Regions from separate parts of the Pantoea sp. PvP021 genome, predicted to be linked through region 4. Evidence: predicted binding sites of a transcription regulator. Region 4 holds the regulator's gene; each other region holds the start of a gene.
The links. Region 4 encodes PurR, which represses purine synthesis genes. Its sites were predicted from a motif close to CANGCAAACGTTTGCNTG; they were not measured.
Positions count from the first base shown of each region.

Region 1: the regulator PurR is predicted to act here: its motif matches at 1,887-1,904, upstream of guaD (guanine deaminase).
Region 2: the regulator PurR is predicted to act here: its motif matches at 2,699-2,716, upstream of purM (phosphoribosylformylglycinamidine cyclo-ligase).
Region 3: the regulator PurR is predicted to act here: its motif matches at 2,747-2,764, upstream of purT (formate-dependent phosphoribosylglycinamide formyltransferase).

Region 1 covers NZ_JBSRXX010000001.1:734,852-739,163, reverse strand. Annotated here, with positions in the region: gene xdhA (xanthine dehydrogenase small subunit) at 1-401, opposite strand, end outside; gene guaD (guanine deaminase) at 398-1,726, opposite strand; gene ydfG (bifunctional NADP-dependent 3-hydroxy acid dehydrogenase/3-hydroxypropionate dehydrogenase YdfG) at 2,129-2,875, shown strand; gene ACVKSX_RS03350 (YnfA family protein) at 2,907-3,233, opposite strand; gene ACVKSX_RS03345 (DUF1283 family protein) at 3,513-3,836, shown strand; gene ACVKSX_RS03340 (DUF1161 domain-containing protein) at 3,882-4,178, shown strand; gene ACVKSX_RS03335 (MDR family MFS transporter) at 4,218-4,312, opposite strand, start outside.
Region 2 covers NZ_JBSRXX010000011.1:144,964-149,275, forward strand. Annotated here, with positions in the region: gene pstA (phosphate ABC transporter permease PstA) at 1-70, shown strand, start outside; gene pstB (phosphate ABC transporter ATP-binding protein PstB) at 83-850, shown strand; gene purN (phosphoribosylglycinamide formyltransferase) at 960-1,598, opposite strand; gene purM (phosphoribosylformylglycinamidine cyclo-ligase) at 1,595-2,635, opposite strand; gene upp (uracil phosphoribosyltransferase) at 2,865-3,491, shown strand; gene uraA (uracil permease) at 3,639-4,312, shown strand, end outside.
Region 3 covers NZ_JBSRXX010000001.1:445,636-449,947, forward strand. Annotated here, with positions in the region: gene zwf (glucose-6-phosphate dehydrogenase) at 1-642, shown strand, start outside; gene ACVKSX_RS01945 (bifunctional 4-hydroxy-2-oxoglutarate aldolase/2-dehydro-3-deoxy-phosphogluconate aldolase) at 857-1,495, shown strand; gene purT (formate-dependent phosphoribosylglycinamide formyltransferase) at 1,530-2,708, opposite strand; gene ACVKSX_RS01955 (tellurite resistance TerB family protein) at 2,875-3,531, shown strand; gene ACVKSX_RS01960 (prolyl oligopeptidase family serine peptidase) at 3,658-4,312, shown strand, end outside.
Region 4 covers NZ_JBSRXX010000001.1:948,936-953,247, reverse strand. Annotated here, with positions in the region: gene punC (purine nucleoside transporter PunC) at 1-829, opposite strand, end outside; gene punR (DNA-binding transcriptional activator PunR) at 937-1,842, shown strand; gene purR (HTH-type transcriptional repressor PurR) at 1,839-2,864, opposite strand; gene cydH (cytochrome bd-I oxidase subunit CydH) at 3,146-3,235, shown strand; gene ACVKSX_RS04360 (C40 family peptidase) at 3,281-4,078, opposite strand.

The DNA.
Region 1 (4,312 bases), 210 kb from region 4:
GTTTCCGCCTGATGGCGATCCCAGCCCGAAGCGGTCTTTTGCAGGCTGAACAGCGACATCACAAAGCCTGGCGTGCAGAATCCGCATTGCGAACCGTGGCAGTCGACCATCGCCTGCTGCGCCGGATGCAGTGCGCGGCCGTGACGCAGATCCTCAACCGTAATCAGCTGCTTGCCCTGTAACGCGGAGACCAGCGTCAGGCAGCTGTTAACCGTTTCATACTGCATCGTTCCCCCTACGGCTTTGCCCAGGGTCACGCTGCAGGCGCCACAGTCGCCAGATGCACAGCCCTCTTTGGTGCCAGGGCGTTGCTGACGGGTGCGCAGGTAGTTGAGCACCGTGAGGTTGGGGTCGAGCGTGTCCTCGCTGACCAGCTGGTTGTTTAACAGAAACTGGATCATGCGGCTTGCTCCTGTGCGTCGCGCTGCCAGACCGGACGACCGGCAACCCAGGTCTGGGCAATATTACGGTCGTCGCCAAGCGTCATTAATACAAACAGTTTTTCCCAGATATCTTTGCTGTTGCCGATGCGCAGTTGCTGCAGAGCAGAAACCGCCGGATCCAGCACCACAAAGTCCGCTTCTTTACCGACGTTGAAATTTCCGATCACGTGGTCGAGATCCAGCGCACGCGCCCCGCCCAGCGTGGCGTGATAGAAGGCTTCGGCCGCGCTGAGCCGGTAGTGCTGCAGCTGGCCCACCTTGTAGGCTTCGCCCAGGGTCTGCAGCATATTAAAGGTAGTGCCCGCCCCGACATCGGTGCCGATCCCCACTTTCACCCCCTGCTGCCAGCTGCGTTTCAGGTTAAACAGGCCACTGCCGAGAAACAGGTTTGAGGTGGGACAGAAAGCAATGGATGAATCGGTATCGTGCAGACACTGCCATTCGTTCTCTTCCAGATGCAGACAGTGAGCAAAGACGCTGCGGCGGCCGGTCAGCTGGTGATGATGATAAACATCCAGATAGCCTTCACGCTCCGGGAACAGTTCTTTGACCCAGGCGACCTCCTGCGGGTTTTCGCTGAGATGGGTATGCAGCCAGGTATCCGGGAACTCCTGACGCAGCTGCTGCACTTTTTCCAGCAGCTGTGGGGATGAGGTCGGCGCAAAGCGCGGCGTCAGGGCGTAGCTCAGGCGTCCGCGCTGGTGCCAGCGCTCAATCAGCGCCCGGGTCTGCTGGTAGCTCTGTTCAGGGGTTTCGATCAGGTTGTCGGGCGCATTGCGATCCATCATCACTTTCCCGGCAATCAGCCGCATGTTCAGCGCTTCGGCGGCGCTGAACAGCGCCTCCACCGATTGCGGATGGACGGTACCAAACACCAGCGCGCTGGTGGTGCCGTTGGAAAGCAGCTGATGCAGGAAGAAGGCGGACATCCGCGCAGCATGATCGGGACAGTGATACTGCGCTTCAACCGGGAAGGTGTAGTGATTCAGCCACTCCAGCAGCTGCTCGCCAAATGCGCCAATCATCTCTGTCTGCGGATAGTGAATGTGGGTATCGACAAAGCCCGGCACGATCAGTCTGCCGCGCAGGTCGATGACCGGATGTCCCGCCAGCATCGCCTCGCTATTCTCCCAGCTATCCAGCCCCACTACGCATCCATCACGCAGCAGCAGCACCGCATCCTCAAGATAGCGGGCCTGGCCGGCCAGGTCGTCGGGACGATCCACCACGCCGGTAAAGTCAAAGAAGCTGGCGCGTATCGCCGTGTCGGTTGCTGAAAGCATGGGTAGTCCTTTCTGAAAGCGCGATGTTATATCTGCAGATGATTATCTGAATAATCCTTTGCAACCTGCGTGCCAGAATTGAAATAGCATAAATTCTTTAAATATCAGTTAAATAAGCTAAACAGAGGGAAGTTGCGCAACAGATAAGGACTGAGATGGCATGGCAACCGTTTGCGGAACGGATGCAAACGGTTGCTACGCAATATTGCGCGCCCTGAACATTTTGAGTATGACGGGTTACCCGCAAACCTGCCCTTTAACGGTGCAATCTGCCCTGAAAAGGCGCAGCTGGCTACCCGTTAAAATCCGTTTACAGGTCAGGCAGTTTTTCCACGCGCAGAAGCGGAAATGAAATGCTATGGTGAAGCCATCGACTCTGAAAATGGCATAAGGAACAGTGAGATGATTATTTTTGTCACCGGTGCGACCGCCGGTTTTGGTCAAAGCATCACCCGTCGCTTTATTGAGAATGGTCATAAAGTGATTGCCACTGGACGACGGACTGAACGTTTAAAAGCGCTGAAGGATGAACTGGGCGAGAATATTTATACGGTACAGCTCGATGTGCGTAACCGTGCCGCCATTGAAGAGGCGGTGGCGCAGTTACCGGCGGAATGGCGCAATATCGACGTGCTGGTCAACAACGCCGGTCTGGCGCTGGGCGTCGAACCGGCGCACAAGGCCAACGTCGAAGACTGGGAAAACATGATTGACACCAACACCAAAGGCCTGGTCTATATGACCCGCGCCCTGCTGCCACAGATGGTGGAGCGTGATGTCGGTCATATCATCAATATCGGTTCAATTGCCGGCAGCTGGCCCTATGCCGGCGGCAACGTCTACGGCGCCACCAAAGCCTTTGTGCGCCAGTTCAGCCTGAATCTGCGAACCGATTTACACGGCACCGCGCTGCGTGTGACCGACATTGAACCGGGTCTGGTCGGTGGCACAGAGTTTTCCAACGTGCGCTTTAAGGGCGATGATGACAAAGCGGGTCAGGTCTACGAAGGGGCTACCGCCTTAACGCCGGAAGATGTGACAGAAGCCGTATACTGGGTGGCCACACTGCCTAAACATGTCAACATCAATAGCCTTGAGATGATGCCGGTCAGCCAGACGCTGGCGGGGCTGAAAGTGCATAAACCTTAACTCCCTGCAGCGCCAGCCCTCACGGCTGGCGTTACCCGCGTCCCCAGCCCATCACGATAATCAGCATGCCGCTGAATGCGATCAGAGCCCCGCTCCAGTCCCACACACTTAGCTTCACGCCATCCACCACCCGCAACCAGAGCAGCGCGGTAAGCACATAGACGCCACCGTAGGCGGCATAAACCCGTCCGCTGGCAGCGGGATGCAGCGTCAGCAGCCAGACAAACAGCGCCAGACTTGCTGCCGCAGGGAGTAGCAACCAGACTGAGCCGCCTTTTTTCAGCCATAACCACGGCAGAAAGCAGCCGGTAATCTCCGCCAGCGCGGTAATAAAAAACAGCAAGGCGGTTTTAATCAGCATCCTTACCTCTCCTTAACGTAAACAAACGACTCACTGCTGGTGAGTAAAGAAACGGCGATGATATACTAATAGCCAGGCCCATCAGGATGTTTTATTTGTCCGTCTGAACCCGGGCAGTGCTTACCCTCCTCACGTACACCCTGTACGCACCGGTTGTTATGCGCTGTCGGTGTTCAGACTTCTGCCTCAATGACCCCTGATGAGCCAGGCTCTAAGCATGCCCGCTGCAACCGCTGTCGTGGATGGCGATGTTTGCGTTAACTAAAGGATAGTGTGATGAAAAAAATGATCCCTGCCGTGCTGATGGTTCTCCTCTCCACTGCGGCATTCACTGCCACTGCGAATACTAATCGTCTGATTATCGAAGATGGCAGTTCCGCGCTGAGCAATGAAGCGGCGCGCCAGGATAAAGAGCAATGGAATGACACGCGCATGCTGCGCAACAAAGTGAACACCCGCGTCGAAAAAGAGTTTGATAAAACCGATCGTGCGTTTGATACCCGCGACAAGTGCGAGCAGAGCCTCAATCTCAACGCCTACTGGGAGCCCAACACCCTGCGTTGTCTGGATCGCCGTTCCGGTCGCCCGGTAGCGCCGTAAATTTGAGCTATAGTAATGACGGACGACTAACATAAGGAAGACGTGATGAAGCTACAGAGGGTTTTGTTAAGCGCGGCGTTATTTGCTCTGCCGCTGATGGCGCAGGCATCCTGTGAATCGGTAAAAACCGAAATCAGCCAGAAAATTATTCAGAACGGTGTACCTGAGTCGGGTTTTAGTCTCGACATCGTCGCCAACGATCAGGTTGATCAGGCGGGTGGCCAGGTCGTCGGACATTGTGAGAACGACACACAAAAAATTGTTTATAAGCGCTCAGGCAGTGACAACGAAGCCAGCGTACCTGCCAGTGCCGGCAGTTCGCAGGACTCATCTGCCCAGTAGTTCTGTTCAAATCAGGGCGACATCCTGTCGCCCTGCCTGTTAGTCCGCCTGTTCCGGCCGCTGACGCGGCATCATCCATGCCACACCCACCGCAAACAGCGCAATCACCAGTGCCACCACGAACACCCAGTGCA
Region 2 (4,312 bases), on a different contig from region 4:
GTCGCTTAATCTGCTGGCGATGGGCCTGCGTCACCGTCTGCGTGAACGCTATCGCCTTATGACTCAATAACAGGCTATGACTATGACGTCCGACACGGATATCGCGCTGACCGTTAACCAGCTGTCGCTGTGGTATGGCGAGCGCCAGGCGCTGCAGGCTATTTCGCTGCAGGTGCCGAAAAACAAGATTACCGCGCTGATTGGCCCATCCGGCTGTGGCAAATCGACGCTGCTGCGTTGCTTTAATCGCATGAATGATGTGATTGATCATTGCCGGGTCGAGGGTGAGGTGTTGCTGGGATCGCAGCCGATCCTGCGCCCTGAGCAGGATCTCTCGGCGCTGCGTCGTCGGGTCGGCATGGTGTTTCAGCGCCCCAATCCTTTTCCAAAATCGATCTATGAAAATGTGGTCTACGGGCTGCGTTTACAGGGTGTACGCGATCGGCGGGTGCTGAACGAAGCCTGTGAACGTGCGCTGCGCGCGGCGGCGCTGTGGAGTGAGGTCAAAGATCAGCTGTCACAGAATGCGCTGACGCTCTCGACCGGACAGCAGCAGCGGCTGGTGATTGCCCGCGCCATTGCGATTGAACCGGAAGTTCTGCTGCTGGATGAGCCGACCTCCGCGCTCGATCCCATCTCCACGCTGGTGATTGAAGAGTTGATGACCACGCTCAAGCAGCATTTCACGCTGGTGCTGGTGACGCACAACATGCAGCAGGCTTCTCGCGTGTCAGATTACACCGCGTTTATGCATCAGGGCGCGTTAGTGGAGTTTGATGAGACTGACCGTATCTTTACCGCGCCAAAACAGCGACGGACCGAAGATTATATTACGGGGCGCTACGGTTAAGTCAGTAACGGGAGCAGAGCAGGTTGTTATGTCAGACGGCTCAAAGGTTCCCTGAGCCTTTACCCCGACCGCCAGCACTTCAGGGGAAGCCCCGGCTTCCCCTGTCGCGTCAGTCGTTAGCATAACCCTGCGGCGGCAGCGGTTCGCCATCCAGCCAGGCTTGGCCGTCACGCATCGCCAGACGACCCTCAACAAACCAGCCGATTACCATCGGATAGATGGCATGCTCCTGATGCTGCACCCGCTCCGTAATCTCCGCTTCGCTGTCGCCGGGAAAAACCGGGACTTTTGCCTGCAGGATCACCGGACCCCCATCCAGCTCATCAGTGACGAAATGCACGGAGGTGCCATGTTCGCTATCGCCATTTTCCAGCGCCTGACGATGCGTATGCAGACCCGGATATTTCGGCAACAGGGAAGGGTGGATATTCAGCAGGCGATCGTGAAAATGGGCTACGAACGCGCTGCTGAGAATGCGCATATATCCTGCCAGCACAATCAGGTCTGGACTGTAGGCTTCGATTTCAGCGATGAGCTGGCGATCGAAGGCTTCGCGGTCAGTGAAGTCGCTGGCGGCAAGCGAGTGGGCAGGAATACCTGCCTCCTGCGCCCGCGTCAGGCCATAAGCGGCGGCGCGGTTGCTGAATACGGCAGCCACGCTGCCGTGAATCCGCCCGCTTGCACAGGCGTCAAGGATGGACTGAAGGTTACTTCCGTTGCCGGAAATCAGTACAACCAGCTTTTTCATCCGTTGATGACCACACGCTCTTCGGCATCAGACGCTTTAATCACGCCAAGCTTCCAGGCTTTCTCGCCCGCAGCCTGCATCAGCGCAATCGCGTTGTCCGCGTCTGCCGGACTCAGGGCGATGATCATGCCGACGCCGCAGTTAAAGGTACGGTACATCTCGAAACGGCTGACGTTGCCTGCCTGCTGTAACCAGCTGAAGACGGCCGGCCATTGCCAGCTCTTCTCGTCGATGACGGCCTGAGTGTTGTCGGGCAGCACGCGCGGAATATTCTCCCAGAAGCCGCCGCCGGTCAGGTGTGCGATAGCGTGCACATCGACCTGCTCAATCAGGCTCAGGATATTTTTCACGTAGATGCGGGTCGGTTCCAGCAGATGATCGGCCAGCGGTTTGCCTTCCAGCTGTTCAGCCAGCGGATCGGTGTTGCTGACTTCCAGAATCTTACGCACCAGCGAATAGCCGTTGGAGTGCGGGCCACTGGAGCCGAGAGCGATAAGTACGTCGCCATCCTGCACCTTGCTGCCATCAATGATCTCTGACTTTTCCACCACGCCAACACAGAAACCGGCCACATCGTAATCTTCGCCGTGATACATGCCTGGCATCTCAGCGGTTTCACCGCCCACCAGCGCACAACCCGACTGCAGACAACCTTCGGCGATGCCGGTGATCACCGCAGAGGCGGTATCCACATCCAGTTTGCCGGTAGCGTAGTAGTCGAGGAAGAAGAGGGGCTCGGCGCCCTGTACCACCAGGTCGTTGACGCACATCGCCACCAGGTCAACACCAATGGCATCGTGACGTTTGAGATCCATCGCCAGACGCAGCTTGGTGCCAACGCCATCGGTGCCGGAGACCAGCACCGGTTCACGGTATTTCTGCGGCAGCGCGCAAAGCGCACCAAAACCGCCCAGTCCACCCATCACTTCCGGGCGACGCGTCTTTTTCACTACGCCTTTAATACGGTCAACCAGAGCGTTACCAGCATCAATATCAACACCGGCGTCTTTGTAACTGAGAGAGGTTTTGTCGGTCACTGCGAGGTCCCCACGCGAGTTGCGGTTGGTGGTTTAAAATAAAGCGCGGCAATTCTATCAGTGCAGGCAAACGTTTGCGAGTCCGGGATTGCGCATCGGGCGATTTTCATTAATCCTCTATTTGTCCCGGTAAAACCCGCGGCTTTGCGCAAGAGCAGGTGGCGCGGAGCGTAAAAGGCGGTATAATCCCGCGATTTTTTTTAGCTCAACTCATTCCGGGAGAACACCAATGAAGATCGTGGAAGTCAGACACCCGCTGGTCAAACATAAACTGGGCTTGATGCGTGAGCATGATATCAGTACAAAGCGTTTTCGCGAGCTGGCGTCTGAAGTGGGCAGCCTGCTGACCTACGAAGCGACCGCCGATCTGGAAACAGAGCGCGTAACCATTGAGGGCTGGAATGGCCCGGTAGAGATCGATCAGATCAAAGGCAAAAAAATCACGGTGGTGCCGATTCTGCGTGCCGGCCTGGGCATGATGGAAGGGGTGCTGGAGCACGTTCCCAGCGCCCGTATCAGCGTGGTGGGTGTTTACCGTGATGAAGAGACACTGGAGCCGGTTCCCTATTTCCAGAAGCTGGTCTCTAACATCGAAGAGCGCCTGGCGCTGGTTGTCGATCCTATGCTGGCGACTGGCGGTTCCATGATCGCCACCATCGACCTGCTGAAGAAAGCGGGCTGCACCAGCATTAAAGTGCTGGTACTGGTTGCCGCACCAGAAGGGATTGCCGCGCTGGAGAAAGCGCATCCTGACGTTGAGCTTTACACCGCGTCAGTGGATCAGGGACTGAATGAGAAGGGTTACATCATTCCCGGGCTCGGCGATGCCGGGGACAAGATTTTCGGAACCAAATAAATCGCATAGCCGACCAGAGAGTCGGCTTTTTTTTGGCAAAAAAAAGATCCCCGAACGGGTTCGGTGTGGCTGCGAGGCTCACCGGCGTGCCTGCTGCTGTGCCAGAGCCGCGCGCCCTGGGGGATAAATAACACAAGGGGATAAATGATGACTCGTCGCGCCATTGGCGTCAGTGAACGACCGCCGTTACTGCAAACCATTCCACTCAGCCTGCAACACCTGTTCGCCATGTTTGGTGCCACGGTACTGGTACCGATTCTGTTCCACATCAACCCGGCGACGGTGCTGTTATTCAACGGCGTAGGCACGCTGATCTACCTCTTTATCTGTAAAGGCAAAATTCCCGCTTACCTCGGTTCCAGTTTTGCCTTTATCTCGCCAGTACTGCTATTGCTGCCGCTGGGTTATGAGGTCGCGCTGGGCGGATTTATCCTGTGCGGCGTGCTGTTCTGTCTGGTGGCGCTGATTGTCAAACGCGCGGGCACCGGCTGGCTCGATGTGATGTTTCCCCCGGCGGCGATGGGCGCGATTGTCGCCGTCATCGGTCTGGAGCTGGCAGGGGTAGCCGCTAATATGGCGGGTTTGCTGCCCGCGGAAGGCAGTGCGCCCGACAGTACAACCGTGCTGATTTCGCTGGTCACGCTGGCAGTGACGGTATTCGGTTCCGTGCTGTTTCGTGGTTTCCTGGCGATCATCCCGATTCTGGTCGGGGTGGTGGCGGGTTATCTGCTCTCTGCATTTATGGGCATCGTTGACTGGAGCGGCGTGGTCAAAGCACCCTGGTTTGCGCTGCCAACTTTCTATACCCCGCGCTTTGAGTG
Region 3 (4,312 bases), 500 kb from region 4:
GTGCGTGAGAAAACCGTTCGCGGCCAGTACACCGCTGGCTTTGTGCAGGGCAAAAAAGTGCCTGGCTACCTGGAAGAAGAGGGTGCCAATAAGTCGAGCGCCACAGAGACCTTCGTGGCAATTCGTGTCGATATCGACAACTGGCGCTGGGCGGGTGTGCCGTTCTACCTGCGTACCGGTAAGCGTTTGCCGACCAAGTGTTCAGAAGTGGTGGTCTACTTCAAAAACCCGGAAATGAACCTGTTTAAAGACTCCTACTCCGAGCTGCCGCAGAACAAGCTGACGATTCGTCTGCAGCCGGACGAAGGGGTGGATATCGAGATCCTGAACAAAGTGCCGGGCCTCGATCATAAACACAAACTGCAGACCACCAAGCTGGATCTGAGCTACTCCGAGACCTTTAACCAGTCGCACCTTGCCGATGCTTACGAGCGTCTGCTGCTGGAGAGCATGCGCGGTATCCAGGCGCTGTTTGTGCGCCGCGATGAAGTGGAAGCCGCGTGGACCTATGTCGATTCCATTATCGATGCCTGGGCTGCGGACGGCGACTCTTCCAAGCAGTATCAGGCGGGCACCTGGGGACCGGTGGCCTCAGTGGCGATGATTACCCGCGATGGCCGCTCGTGGAACGAGTTCGAATAACGAAAGTGATGATGAAGCCCGCAACGCGGGCTTTTTTTTCGCCCTTAATCCGGGCCAGCCAACACGAATAAAATTGAACTGCCGTTTCAAAATGGTCGCAGGATGATAGACGCTCAGGAAGCTGATCATGTATGGTAGTGACGCAATTTACAGGGCAGGAGCCGATGCTCCATGACCGGGTCGCAATCCCGGTGTTATCAAGCAAGGGGAACTGATGAAAAACTGGAAAACGAGTGCAGAACAGATTCTGACCACCGGACCTGTGGTGCCGGTCATCGTTGTGAACAAACTGGAACACGCCGTGCCGATGGCAAAAGCGCTGGTGGCAGGCGGTGTCAGAGTGCTGGAAGTGACGCTGCGCACGCCAGTGGCGATGGATGCCTTACGTGCGATGATTAAAGAAGTGCCGGATGCGATCGTCGGTGCGGGAACGGTGATTAATCCGCAGCAGTTACAGGAAGTGACCGATGCCGGTGCGCAGTTTGTGATCAGTCCTGGCGTCACCGAGTCGCTGCTGAAAGCGGCGGTTGAGGGGTCGGTACCGTTGATTCCCGGCATCAGCACCGTTTCTGAGTTAATGACCGGTATGGACTACGGTCTGCGCGAGTTCAAGTTTTTCCCGGCAGAAGCGAACGGCGGCGTTAAAGCGCTGCAGGCGATTGGCGGACCCTTCCCGCAGGTGCGATTCTGCCCGACCGGCGGCATCTCTCCGGCGAACTACCGTGACTATCTGGCGCTGAAAAGCGTGCTGTGCATCGGCGGTTCGTGGCTGGTGCCCAACGACGCGCTGGAAGCGGGCGACTGGGATCGCATCACCCGCCTGGCACGCGAAGCTGTTGAAGGCGCGAAGTAAGTTATGGCGGTGAGCGTCTGCTCACCGCACACGTTTACCCCTGAACCGTGACCGCTGCTGCGCTGGCAACGGCACGCGCAATCGCCTGATCGGTGCTGTCACCGCTGGCGAGCGCCACGCCCAGCCGACGCTGGCCGCTGATTTCCGGCTTGCCGAACAGGCGCAGTTGCAGACCGGCACCCAGCGCCGCTTCGACATTCACAAACTGCACATTCTGGCTGGTCAGTTGCGGCAGAATAACGGCGGACGCTGACGGACCGTACTGGCGAATCGCGCCAATCGGCAGACCGAGAAACGCCCGCACATGCAGCGCAAACTCTGACAGATCCTGCGAAATCAGCGTCACCATGCCGGTGTCGTGTGGACGCGGCGAAACTTCGCTGAATATCACCTCATCACCGCAGACAAACAGCTCAACGCCAAACAAACCATAGCCACCCAGCGCCTGAACCACCTGCGCGGCAACATCCTGTGCCCGCTGCAGCGCCACATCACTCATCTGCTGCGGCTGCCAGGATTCACGGTAATCGCCATCCTCCTGACGGTGACCAATCGGCGCACAGAAATGAATGCCATCGACTGCGCTGATGGTCAGCAGGGTGATCTCGAAATCGAAGTCGACAACCCCTTCGACAATGACGCGTCCGGCACCCGCGCGGCCACCCTGTTGCGCATAGTCCCAGGCATTATCGAGCTGGCTGGCGTCGCGGATAAAGCTCTGACCTTTGCCGGATGAACTCATTACCGGCTTCACAATGCAGGGAAAGCCGATTTCGGTAGCCGCTTCATCAAAGCGCGCCTTGCTGTCGGCAAAGCGATAGCGGGAGGTCGGCAGAGAGAGCTCTTCAGCCGCCAGCCGCCGAATGCCTTCGCGGTTCATGGTCAGCCGCGCGGCACGGGCAGTCGGCACCACGCGCTGGCCTTGCTGCTCCAGCTCAACCAGCGTCTCCGTGGCGATAGCTTCGATTTCCGGTACGACAAAATCAGGCTTCTCTTCAGCAATCAGCGCAGCCAGTGCCGCGCCATCCAGCATGTTAATCACATGGCTGCGATGGGCGACGTGCATCGCCGGGGCATCGGCGTAACGATCAACCGCGATCACTTCCACACCCAGACGCTGACACTCCAGCGCCACCTCTTTACCCAGTTCACCTGAACCCAATAGCATCACACGCGTTGCTGCCGGACGCAGCGCTGTTCCGAGAGTCGTCATTTCTTCACCTAAGCAGTCAAAATTCGCGCGCAAGTATAAACGAAAACGTTTGCGTTCTCATCTTTCGTCCATCTGGCACGACCTTTTGCCTTACTTTTCCCGCTCTGACGTTTCCTGACATCCTTTTCGTCAGGATAGCGGACTGACATCTTAAAAGGAGTGGATGATGAATAACTGGTTGCAACAAATTCAGTCGGTACTGACGAAGAAGGGCGGTGAGGGCAAATCGGGCGGCGGCTTAAGCGACATGCTGGCGCCGGGTGCGCTGGGCGGCCTGGCCGGTATGCTGATTGCCAGTAAATCGTCGCGAAAACTGCTGACAAAATATGGCGGCAAGGCGCTGATTATCGGTGGCGGTGCGGCTGCGGGCGCGGTGTTATGGAACAAATACAAGCAGCGGGTCAGCGAAGCGCACCAGAATGAACCTGACTTTGGCGTGGCGCAGACGCCGGTTAACCTGCGGGCTGAACGTCTGGTGACGGCGCTGGTGTTTGCCGCCAAAAGCGACGGGCACATTGACGATCAGGAACGGGCAGCCATTGAGCAGAATATTCATCAGTCCGGCTACGGTCAGGAAGCGGAACAGCTGATCCAGAAAGCGATGAACCGCCCGCTGGATCCGCAGTGGCTGGCCGCCGATGTGAAAAACGAGGAGGAGGCGCTGGAGCTCTACTTCCTGAGCTGTGCCGCTATCGACGTTGATCACTTCATGGAGCGCAGCTATCTCTCCGCGCTGGGCGACGCGCTGAAAATCCCTCAGGATGTCCGCGACGGCATCCAGCAGGATCTTGAGGCTGAGAAAGCCCGTTTACCCGCCAGTTAATCCCTCTGATATTCCGCTGGCGGGTCACAGGATGTGATCCGCCAGCGGCTGCTTCTCAACCTATACCTGGCTTCCCGCTGCTGAAGTGTTACGCTTACAGATCATTACGTTCACGGAGACGGATGGATGAAAGCACCCATCGCAAAAAAAATACCCCATGAGATGACGCTGCACGGCGAGACGCGCGTTGACGACTACTACTGGCTGCGCGACGACAAGCGCGAAAACAGCGAGGTCCTTGATTACCTGCGTGCCGAAAACAACTACGGCAAAAAAATCATGTCGTCACAGCAGCCACTGCAGGACCGGGTATTAAAAGAGATTATCGATCGGCTGCCGCCTGAAGATCACTCAGTGCCCTATGTGAAAAATGGCTACCGTTATCAGAGCCGTTATCAGAGCGGTAACGAATACCCGGCCTATTACCGCCAGCCTGCCGCGAGCGATGAGTCTGGCGAGTGGAGCCTGCTGCTGGATGCCAACCAGCGCGCCTCGCACAGTGATTTCTACACCATGGGCGCGCTGCATATCAGTCCGGATAACCTTGTCATGGCGCTGGCTGAAGATTTCCTGTCTCGCCGGCAATATGGCATCCGCTTCCGTAACCTGGAGAGTGGCAGCTGGTACCCTGAAGTGCTGAGCAATGCCTCTTCCAGCTTCGCATGGGGTAACGACTCGCGCACCCTCTACTATGTGCGAAAACACCCGCAGACGCTGCTTTCTTATCAGGTGTGGCGACACGAACTGGGTACGCCGCAGTTCGACGACCAGCTGGTCTATG
Region 4 (4,312 bases):
CGGCCAGCAGCCAGGGCAGCAATTGTGCGCCGTTAAAGCGGTTGAGCAGGGTGCGACAGCCGAAGCCACCAATTAAAAAGGCGAGCGTCTGGGGCACATAACTCAGACCGATATCGGCGGGCGACAGACCCAGATCCGCCAGAATAAAGGGCGATCCGGTCAGCCAGGCAAAGAAGCTGGCTGAGCAGGCGGAGTAGATCAGCACGTTGCCGCTGTAGACCCGTGATTTAAGCAGCGTGAAAAAGCCCGGCTGCGCACCTTTTTCTCCCGCTGCCTTGCGCACGGTGGGCAGACGCAGCGTGGCCAGAATCAACGCCACTGCAATCAGGGTCAGCACCAGGAAAATCGAACGCCAGTGGAAGTGGCCGATCAGCCAGGCACCCAGCAGCGGAGCCAGCGCCGGAGAGAGCGCAACCAGCGGCATAATGGTGGCAAAGACTTTGTTAGCGCGCGCTGCAGGATAGCGATCCACCACCAGCGCCTGCCAGCTTACGGCAGCGGCACAGACGCCAATCGCCTGGACAAAACGCAGCGCCAGCATCAGATAGATATCATTCACCCACAGCATGCCTGCGCAGCCAGCGCCAAACATGGCCAGTCCGGACAGCAGCACCGGTTTACGACCGATGCGATCGGAGAGGGGGCCCCAGAAGAGCTGACCCACGGCGAAGCCGCCCAGGAAGAGACTCATACTGGCGCTGATCAGACCGGGTGAAGTGTTAAAGGTTTGCTGCATCGCACCAAAGGCGGGCAGGTACATATCAGTGGCTAAAAAGCCCAGCATGCTCAGCAGGGCAAGGTAGGGCATAAACCCTTTATTCGACAACATCTGATTCTCATTTTTGCAGGATAAACGCGGCAGAGTGTAAAAGGTGCGTTTGCTGCTGTGAAACGGTAATATTTGCCGATTGCTGTTAAAATTTTTGAAGGCAGATTATGTGGTCAGAATATGCATTAGAAGTGGTTGACGCTGTCGCCCGCGGGGGGAGCTTCAGCGCCGCCGCGCAGGAGTTACATCGGGTGCCCTCTGCCATCAGCTATACGGTGCGTCAGCTGGAAAACTGGCTGGCGGTACCGCTATTTGAACGGCAGCATCGCGAAGTGGTTCTGACCCCGGCGGGTGAGCATTTTGTCCGGGAAGGACGTAGCGTCATCAAAAAAATGCTTGCCACCCGGCGACAGTGTCAGCAGCTGGCTAACGGCTGGCGCGGCCAGCTAAGCATAGCCGTTGACCGTATCGCTAAACCTCAGCGCACCCGACAACTGGTCAAAGATTTCTATCGCCACTTTCCCGATATGGAGCTGATTATCAGCTATGAAGTCTTTAACGGCGTCTGGGATGCGCTGGCCGATGGCCGGGTGGAAGTGGCGATTGGTGCCACGCAGGCGATACCGGTGGGCGGACGTTTTGCTTTTCGGGATATGGGCACACTTAACTGGCGCTGCGTGGTTGCGCCCGACCATCCTCTGACGCAGGCGAGCCAGATAGATGATGACACGCTGCGGAGCTGGCCCTCCCTGGTGCTGGAAGATACTTCTCGCGCACTGCCGCGTCGTATGACATGGACGCTGGATAACCAGCGCCGGCTGGTGGTGCCGGAGTGGCAAACCGGGCTGGAGTGCGTGCAGGCGGGATTGTGTGTGGCGATGGTGCCCGGTCACCTGGCCAGGCCGCTGCTCGACAGTGGCGAGCTGGTTGAACTGACGCTGCCGGTGGCGTTTCCGGACAGCCCATGTTGCGTCAGCTGGGCAGAGGATCGCGCATCACCGGCGACAGGCTGGTTGCTCAGCTATCTGGGTGATGCGCAAACGCTTAATCAGGAGTGGTTAAGCGAGCATTAACGGCGATAGTCGCGGAACGGGCCATCGGCCACGGAACGGCGCTCAATCAGCGTGGGATGGACCTCAATCGTTTGTGACACTTCGCGCTTACTGGTAATGCGGTCCAGCAGCATTTCCAGCGCTTTCTCACCCAGCTGGGCTTTAGGCTGATGCACCGTGGTCAGGGCCGGTGCAAAATAGCGGGCGTTGCGCACATTGTCATAGCCGATCACCGAAATATCCTGGGGGACGCGCAAACCCATCTCGTCGGCGGCGCAAATCGCGCCCATCGCCATGATGTCACCGCCACAGAACACCGCCGTCGGACGCTGCTTCTGCGACAGGATCTGCTGCATCGCCTGATAGCCTGACTCCGGCTCAAAGTCACCCTGCACAATCCACTCGGCGCGTGGCTGAATACCCGCTTCTTCCATCGCCTTCAGGAAACCGGCATGACGTCCGCCACCGGTGTTACGCTCCATCTGACCGGGGATAGCACCAATATCCCGGTGTCCGCGTTCAATCAGATAGCGTCCCGCCAGATAGCCGCCCTGGAAAGCATTATCCAGTACCGTGTCGGTGAAGTCGGCGCGCGATTCACCCCAGTCCATCACCACCATCGGGATATTGCGGTTCTCTTCCAGCATCTGCAGCAGATCGTCCGGATATTCAGAGCACATCACCAGCAGCCCATCGACGCGTTTCTGCGCCATCATGCTGAGATAGGCGCGCTGTTTTTGCAGATCGTTATGCGCATTACCCAGAATCAGCGTATAGCCTTTGTCAAAGCAGTGATTTTCAACCGCTTCGATAATTTCAGCGAAATAGGGCGCTTCGCTGGAGGTGGCAAGCAGGCCCAGCGTTTTGGTGTGATTCACTTTCAGGCTGCGCGCCACGGCGCTCGGCGAGTAGTGCAGTTCTTTAATCGCCTGCCAGACCGCGTTGCGCGTCTCTTCAGCCACAAAGCGGGTTTTATTGATGACGTGCGAAACGGTGGTCGTTGAGACGCCAGCGCGTTTCGCCACATCTTTAATTGTTGCCATGAAAATCGGACTCCAGTGCTTATCTAACTCTATGATAAGCGTAGTGTTAAACGTTTGCGTCTGCTCAGGGTTTTTTCCGCAAAGATGCAGCTTTCATGGCCAGGAAACAGGCCGCTGGCGGCGTAAAAGCGCCTGAAAACGTGCGCAAACGGAATCAGGGTTGCGCGCGTTGCGCAACAAAGGCGGGATTCTAACAAGGCTGAACGGATAAAACGAGATTTTTACCGGGCCCTGTGGGAAAATGCGATACCCCTACTAATTGTGTGACTAAGGAGCAAGCAATGAGTACCGATCTTAAACTGGCTTTAATGACCACCGCGGGCTGTCTGCTGATGATTGTGGCCTTTAGTTTTACCGCTATTCTGCACTAAAAAAAAGCCGGGATTATCCCGGCTCTCTTCTGGTTGTTCTGCTGCTCAGCGTATGGTTTTTGGCGTCATCACCCGACGGGCACCAATATAGTGGCGCTGCCAGTAATCTTCTCCTAACGCGCTGATCTGAATATCTTTGCCGGTGCGTGGCGACTGGATAAACTTGCCATCACCCAGGTAAACGCCGACATGGTCCGCAGTACCGCGTCCATTGATACGGAAGAAGACCAGATCGCCTTTCTCCAGCGACTCACGCTTGATCGGCGCGGCATCACGCAGGTGGTACATCTCGTTAGCGGTACGTGGGATCTTAAACTTCACCAGATCTTTATAGGCGTACCAGACCAGGCCGCTGCAATCGAAACCGGTATGGGGAGAGGTGCCGCCCCACTGATAGGGTTTACCCAACTGACCCATCAGCTTGGTCATCGCGGTTTCGCGGGCCTTCTGGTAGCGCTGACGGTGAGATTTGCTCATCTTAATCGTGCCGGTCTCGCTGGTAGTGACCTCTGCGGTTTTCAGCAGGCGCTGATGACCATAACGTTTTTTCTCTTTGTTCTTACTGAGACGGGCGGTTTTTAGCGAGGTCTTCTTAGCAGGCGTCTGTTTCGCGGCGAGTTCGACTTTTTTCAGTTTTTTTGTTTTTAGTTTTTGAACCGGGCTGAGGCGAGTCTTTTTCGTCACCGTTTTGACCGGGCGACGCTTGCGACGCTCATCGTCGCGCGCACTCTTTTTCTCTGCTTTATGCGTACTGACGTTCACCGGCGCGTGAGGCGACGCAGCGGCGATGTTGAAAAACAGTTGCGCAAAGGCCAGCATGAAAAACGTAATGATTAAACGCATAGTCCGTTGATTAGTTAAGTTGTCAGGGCCACTACGCACCGCGACAAAGTTGAGATTAATCTGATCCAGGATCAGCGCCCAGGCCATTCTAGTCCAGTTCTTTTAAAAACTGTAATGCCTTTTAATATTAATCTTTGCAACCCACGCAATTGTGCTGAAAATGAACATTTTCAGCGTCTTATATCAACGAAATTATTACGAATTATTAATCTGTTACCTGCTGTTAATAATCAG